Linked DNA regions of Gottschalkia purinilytica. The protein of the gene in region 1 binds, or shares a complex with, the protein of each later gene. Links are inferred from orthologs where the notes say so. Each region holds a gene or a part of one and is shown on either strand. Other genes may lie near its edges.

Region 1 (3,259 bases):
AAAGGAAATCTGACACTAATTTCAGTCGTATTAGGTTCTAGTACAAGTAAAACAAGATTTAACGAAACAAAGAAACTTCTAGACTATGGATTTGCTACTTATGATTCTATAGATATATCTAGAAAAGGAGAAGTAGTAAAAGTATTGCCTGTTTCAAAAGGAAAAGAGAAAGAAGTTAAAGTTATAGTAAAGGATAATTTAAGTATATTAACTAAAAAAGGCGAGAACAAAAAAGTAGAAAAAACTATGGATATTCCTGAATATATTAATGCTCCAATGGTAAAAAACCAAAAAGTTGGAGAATTAATTATAAAGATAGATGGAAAAGAAGTAGGAAGAAGTAATTTAGTTTTAAGTGACAATGTTGAGAAGGCTTCTTTTGTAAATATGCTAAGAGATAATTTTGGAAAGTTGACTGGATATTAGCAATTAAAATAATAATAAAGCTAGATATATAAATTATTTATATATCTAGTTTTTATTTTACCTAAAAACATTGTAATATAAAAATAATGAATTTATTAATTCATATAAACTTTATATTAATATTAAAGTTAGTCTTTAAAATTATAATTAAATATTTTAAATAAAATATAAAAAAATAATAAATTTGATTTGTTTAATATTCTTACAAATTAAGATATAATAAGTATTATATTATTAAAATAACAAAATATATTAAAATGGAGTGAAAATTAGATGTTACAAAGTAATGGTGTAATACAGTGGCTTATAGAATTTCTAACTATCTTACCAGCGATATTAATTGCTATTAGTTTTCATGAATTTGCACATGGATATGCAGCATATCTTCTAGGGGATCCTACTGCAAAAAGCTATGGAAGACTTACACTTGATCCAATGGCTCATCTTGATCCTATAGGATTTTTGTTATTGATAATAGCAAAGTTTGGATGGGCTAAGCCTGTACCTATTGATTCATCTTATTTTAAGCATAGAAAAAGAGACACTATGATTGTTTCTTTTGCTGGACCATTAGCAAATTTTATAGTTGCTGTTATATCAACTATAATACTAGCATTTGGCATTAAATATAGATTTAATAATATAGTAATGGATGTCATAAATGCAATAATAATATATAATCTAGCATTGGGAGTATTTAACCTTTTACCTTTTCCACCTTTAGATGGTTCAAAAATATTAGCAAGTCTTTTACCATATAAGTATGAAAATCTATTTTATCAATATGAAAAAGGATTATATGTTATATTGATAATTTTAGTTATAACTGGTGGAATAAACATTTTTTTATCCAGATGGATAGTGCTTGGGAGCAATGTATTAATGAACTTAGTGCAATTTATAATTAACTTATAACTTATTAAATAGGGGTTAAAATGATGAAATATAAAGTTATATTAGAAGGTTTTGAAGGTCCTTTGGACTTGCTTTATCATCTTATTGAAAAAGAAAAAGTAGATATTTATGATATACCAATTGCTAAAATAACTGATCAATATATTGCTTATATCGAAACTATGCAAGAACTAGATTTAGAAATTACTAGTGAGTTTTTAGTTATGGCTGCAACATTATTAGAAATAAAGTCTAAGATGCTTCTACCGTCTAAAAAAGAAAAAGATGGAGAACAGCTAGAGATGGAAGAAAGTGATCCTAGAGCAGAATTGGTGAAAAGGCTTATAGAATATAAAAAATATAAACAAGCTGCAGAAAAATTAAAAGATAAGGAAGAATTACATAGCAAACTATATTATAAGCCTAAAGAAGAAATAGAATATTTAATAACTGATGATGATTTCACATTAGAAGGGTTAGATTTAAACAAGTTAATAGATTCTTATAAGAGTATTCTAAAAAAATGTATTATTTTAGATAGTCAGATTGATTATAAAGAAATTCAAAGAGATGAAATAACCATAGAAGAAAGTATAGAGAATATTTTAGATATAATAAATTATAGGAAAAAAATTAACTTTGAAGAATTATTTGAAGATAAATTAACGAGATCAAAGATAGTAGTTACTTTTTTAGCCCTGTTAGAGTTAATAAAACAAAAAGTTATAATTATAAAGCAAGAAAATAACTTTGATCAGATTATAATAAAATTAAAAAAACATTGTGAAGAATAGAGGTGAGACTCTATGGATAAAAGAGAAATGAAATCTATAATAGAAGCATTATTGTTTACTTGGGGAGATCCTTTAGCGATACAGGAAATATCAAGTATATTAGAAATATCAAAAACAGAATCTGAAGAAATCATAAAAGAGATGATAGATGAATTTAATTACAATAGAAGGGGTTTACAAATTATTCAGGTAAATAATGCATATCAACTTGCTACAAGAGCTGAGCATTTTGAATGGATAAAAAAATTATGTACACCTAAAGAAAATAAAACTTTGTCTATTGCAGCTTTAGAAACATTATCAATCATTGCATATAGACAACCTATAACTAAAGTTGAGGTAGAAGCTATAAGAGGAGTTAAGTGTGATAAGGCAATATCTACTTTACTAGAGAAAAATCTTATAAAAGAAGTTGGAAGACTTGAGAAAACAGGACGACCTATTTTATATGGAACAACTGACGACTTTTTAAAATGTTTTGGATTATCTAAACTAGATGAACTACCAGAACTAGAAATTCCAAAAGAAGAAATTAATAATATTTCTTAAAATAACACAAATATTTGTGTTATTTTTTTTTATAATGGGAAAAATAGTTTTTTAAAGAGGTTATTATTAGCATATGAGGTGAATAAGCTTGACTCTTACTTTATTGATAGTAATATTGATAATATTATTAATATTATTAATATTTAGTTATGTTGTTATTAATATAGAATCTAATATATATGGAAAAGATTCATATTTAAAAATTAATTTTATGATCTTAAAAGGATTAATAAAATTCAATTATGAAATTCCTTTTTTAGATATAATATGGGGAAGAAATGAACCTATACTAAAACTTAAAAGTTCTATTGAAGAAAAAAGTACAAATAAAAAGATCGATTATCAGAAAGATTATTTAGATTTTAAAGAAATTTTAAAAAAACTTGAGATTATTTCTGATTATAAAAAAATATATATAGATTCAGTAGAATACATATTAAAAAAAATTAGAATAAAAAGGATAAATTGGAACACTGAAATAGGAGTTAGTGATGCTGCAATAACATCAATTTTATATGGAATTATTAATATCATAAAAGTTTTTATAATCCAAATATTTTTTGGAGATAAAGAAGTAGAAGAATTATATGTGAATA
Region 2 (4,447 bases), on another replicon or contig:
ATGAATTATTAAGTCTACATCCAGATTTTGTTAGAATATATCCTACTCTTGTTATAACAGATACTTATCTTGAAAAGCAATATTTAAACGGAGAGTACAAGCCTTTAACATTAGAGGAGGCAGTAAGTATTGCTACAGATGTATTAATGATATTTGAAAATTATAATATTAAAGTTATTAGAATAGGACTTCAGCCTAGTGATAATGTAGCTGAAGGTAAAGAAATAGTATCAGGACCTTTTCATTCATCATTTAGACAACTTGTGGAATCAAATATATATAGACATATAATGTCAGAAGTGTTAAAAGACATAAATACTCATACTAGAGAAATTAAGATATTAATAGGTAATAAGGAAATATCTAATTTAGCAGGTCAAAGATCATCAAATATTGATTTTTTAAAAGAAACTTTTAATTTAAAAAAGATTTTGATAAAAGGAGATAATATACCAAAAGATTATTTCTATATACAAACTAATAACAAAAGCTATAAAATAGATAGAAAAAAATATATAAATAACTATCTAAAACAAAGAGATTTGTTAAAATTAAATTAAATAAAAAAGAAATGGAAGAGGTGTATTAACTTGTTCCTAAAAAGACTAGAAATACAGGGGTTTAAATCATTCGCACAAAAAATAGAGATAGATTTTGAAGGAGGAGTAACTGGGGTAGTAGGGCCTAATGGAAGTGGAAAAAGTAATATATCTGACTCAGTAAGATGGGTTCTAGGAGAACAAAGTGTTAAAAACCTTAGAGGAAGTAAGATGGAAGATGTTATATTTTCAGGAACATCTAAAAGAAAACCACTAGGATATGCTGAGGTTACACTTGTATTAGATAATAAAGATAAAAAGCTACCAGTTGAGTATTCAGAAGTTTGCGTTACTAGAAGAGTATTTAGATCTGGTGAGAGTGAATATTATATAAATAAAAATTCTTGCAGACTTAAGGACATAAAAGAGCTTTTTATGGATACAGGAGTTGGAAAAGATGGATATTCAATAATAGGACAAGGTAGAATAGATGAAATACTAAGTTCAAAGTCAGAAGACAGAAGAAATATATTTGAAGAAGCTGCTGGAATAGTAAAGTATAAAACAAGAAAAGAAGAAGCAGAAAAGAAATTAGAAAAAACTAAAGAAAATTTACTTAGAATAGATGATATAGTAAGTGAACTAGAAAATCAGTTGGGACCACTTAAACAGCAGTCTGAAAAAGCAGAGAAATTTAAAGAGCTATCAGAAGCTTTAAAGAAATTAGAGGTAAGTCTCTTTATCAGAGAAATAGATAGATTAAAAGAGGAACTTGGGCATATAGAAGCACAGAGAAAATTAATAGAAGATCAACTGAGTCACAATGAAGAAAAAAGAAGTAAATTAGAGATAAAATATAATCAAGGTCAAGAAGAAATAAAAAAGATGGACTTTAATATAGAAAAAATTCAAACCCTTAAATATGATACTCAAAGTAAAAGTGAAAAACAAGACGGAGAAATAAAACTGTTTAAAGAAAAAATAATATATCTGAAAAAAGAAGTTGAAAGATACGAAGAAGAAATTATATCTTTAGGAAAAACAATTAATGATATATTAAGTCAGAAGGAAATAGTGAGTGAAAATAAAAAAGAAATAGACTCTAGTGTCAATAATCTCAACTTAAAATTAAATGATAAGAATAAGGAATTAGAGGAAATACTTAAAAATATACGTGATAAAGAAAAATATATAGATGAAAAGAAAAGTGATATTATCCAAATTCTAAATCTTATGTCAGATAAAAAAAGTAGAATAAATAGTATGCTATCCTTTAAACAAAGTATAGAAAAAAGAATGAATCAAATAAAAAAAGAATTAGAAGATATGGATATACAACAAAAACATATAGATAAAGAAATTGAGGAAACTAATAAAGAAATAAATGAAACTAGAAATAAGATACAAAATTTTATAACTTCAAAAAACAATACAATTAATGAAAAAAATAAAAAGATACAAGAACTTCAAAATTTACAAGTTCAAATTAATGGAATAAGAGAAAATATTCAAGGGAAATCTTCAAATTATAGACTTTTAAATGAAATGAAAAATGAATATGAAGGATATTATAAAAGTGTCAAAAACTTTCTAATAGCTTGTAAAAGAAATAATGATTTAGGTAAAGGTGTAAGAGGTGTAGTTGCTGAGTTAATAAGTGTAGATAAAAAATATGAAAAAGCAATAGAAGTTGCTTTAGGATCTTTTCTTCAAAATATAGTTACAGAAACTCAAGAAGATGCTAAAAATGCAATAAACTATCTTAAAAAATATAATTTAGGTAGGATAACATTTCTTCCAATGTCATCTATATCAAGTAGAGGGCTAAGTGCTAATGATAAGAATTTATGCGAAGAAAATGGTGCTATAGGTATTGCTTCACAGCTTATAAAATTTGATAATGATTATAAAAATATATTTGAATATCTATTAGGAAGAGTTCTTATAGTTAATAATATTGACGATGGAATTAAGATATCTAAAAGAAGTAATCATTCTATAAAAATAGTTTCACTTGATGGGGATGTTTTGAATCCTGGTGGATCCATGACAGGAGGAAGTTATAAAACAGGAAGTACAAATATTCTAGGTAGAGAAAGACAAATAAAAGAATTAGAAGAACAGATAGAAAAACTAAAAAATGAATATACACTAATGTCGGACAAACTAAGAATGAATGAGTCTGAAATAGCAAGTATAGATAATAGTTTGTTAAAAATAGATAATAGTATAAATGAACTTAACTTAAATTTAGCTAGAATAGAAAACAAACAAAGTCAGAACTATGATAATAAGAATAAGAATGAGATATTAATAGAAAAATATCTTTCAGAAGACAAACAATTATCAGAAGAAAATAATAATGTAATAAATGACGTGAAAAAATTAGAGGAAGATCTAGAGAATCTAAAAAAAGATAATGATATTACTCAAAATAGCATAGATGAATATACGAAACACTTTGAAGATGAAAAGAAAAAAAGAGATACTATTTCAAAAGATATTACTGATATAAAAATAAAAGCTGCTTCTTTTGAGCAAGAGCTTAAAAACATAACAGAATCTCTTCAAAGATTAGAATTAGAAAAACAAAAATCTGAGAATTCTATACAAGTAAAAACTCTTGAAAAAGAAAATAGTATAAAAGAGATAAATGAAATGAATGTCAAATTAGAAGAGCTTATAAGAGATAGAAATAATCTTAATGATACTCTTAGAGACTATGATTTAAAGTTAAATGATATAAAAAATGATAAAAATAACTTTGTACAGTCTTTTTATAATGAACAAGAAAACTTAAAAGAAATGAATGCTACAATAAATGAATTACAAAAAAGTATGAATACTTTAGAGTTAAAATATGAAAAGTATAATGTACAATTAGAAAATTATAATAATAAAATGTGGGAAGAATATGAAATGTCTTATCAAATGGCATTAAGTCATAGAGAAGAAGTGGAGAATGTAACTAAAGTTCAGAATGAAGTAAGAACATTGAAAAATAAAGTGAAATCACTAGGAAATATAAATCTAGATGCTATAGAAGAATACAAAAGAGTAAATGAGAGACATGAATTTATGGTAACTCAAAGAGATGATTTAATAGAAGCAAAAGAATCTTTAAATATAGTTATCAAAGACATGGATGTAAAAATGAAAGAACAGTTTACAGAGAATTTTAAGGTTATACGAAAGCATTTTGTTGAAGTGTTTGAAAAACTATTTGGTGGTGGAAAAGCTGATATATATTTGCAAGATGAAGAAAATGTTCTTACAAGTGGGATAGAAATAATAGCTCAACCACCAGGAAAAAAACTTCAAAGTCTTTCACTATTATCAGGAGGAGAAAGAGCTTTAACAGCTATAGCACTTTTATTTGCTATATTAAAAACTAAACCAACTCCATTCTGTATACTAGATGAGATAGAAGCTGCTTTGGATGATGCTAATGTTTATAGATATGCTGAATATCTAAAAGAGTTTTCAAAAGAAACTCAATTTATAGTTATAACTCATAGAAAAGGAACAATGGAGTCTGTAGATTCTTTATATGGAGTCACTATGGAGGAACATGGAATAAGTAAGTTGGTATCTGTAAAACTATCTGAAAAACTAGGTGAAGAAGCAAGTTAGGAGGCTACGAAATGTTTAAAAAGATTTTTGGCTGGGGAAAAAAGAAGAAAGAAGAAGAACTACAACAAATAGATATAGATAAGGAAGAAATAGAGTCTAGTGAAATAGAGGCTGATATAGAAACAAATGAAGATATAGAAGAAAAGTTAGATAATACTGTGAAAGAAGAAGTAACACAAGAAAATGATTTAGAAGAAACTATAAAAGAAAATAATGATGAAACAAAATTATATGAAAAAATAGTGGAAGAAGAAATAAAAGAAGAGTCAGTGAAA

The links.
Region 2: the proteins of CLPU_RS13875 (region 1) and smc are in contact, whole or in part, in a crystal structure (PDB 3ZGX), measured with the Bacillus subtilis proteins. The link is inferred for Gottschalkia purinilytica from one-to-one orthologs.

Annotation. Positions count from the first base shown.
Region 1 is NZ_LGSS01000017.1:41,509-44,767, forward strand. What follows is about bases 320-3,239. They hold CLPU_RS13875 (segregation and condensation protein A), read left to right. Parts: upstream 320-1,364; coding sequence 1,365-2,114; downstream 2,115-3,239. Other genes in these bases: CLPU_RS13865 (D-alanyl-D-alanine carboxypeptidase family protein), read left to right, coding at 320-426; CLPU_RS13870 (site-2 protease family protein), read left to right, coding at 700-1,341; scpB (SMC-Scp complex subunit ScpB), read left to right, coding at 2,127-2,663; CLPU_RS13885 (DUF2953 domain-containing protein), read left to right, coding at 2,752-3,239. Outside these bases: more of CLPU_RS13865, read left to right, coding at 1-319; more of CLPU_RS13885, read left to right, coding at 3,240-3,259. UniProt on the Bacillus subtilis protein: Participates in chromosomal partition during cell division. May act via the formation of a condensin-like complex containing Smc and ScpB that pull DNA away from mid-cell into both cell halves.
Region 2 is NZ_LGSS01000005.1:90,898-95,344, forward strand. Bases 265-4,372 are described here. They hold smc (chromosome segregation protein SMC), read left to right. Parts: upstream 265-590; coding sequence 591-4,172; downstream 4,173-4,372. Other genes in these bases: CLPU_RS06655 (elongator complex protein 3), read left to right, coding at 265-560; ftsY (signal recognition particle-docking protein FtsY), read left to right, coding at 4,184-4,372. Also shown: more of CLPU_RS06655, read left to right, coding at 1-264; more of ftsY, read left to right, coding at 4,373-4,447. UniProt on the Bacillus subtilis protein: Required for chromosome condensation and partitioning.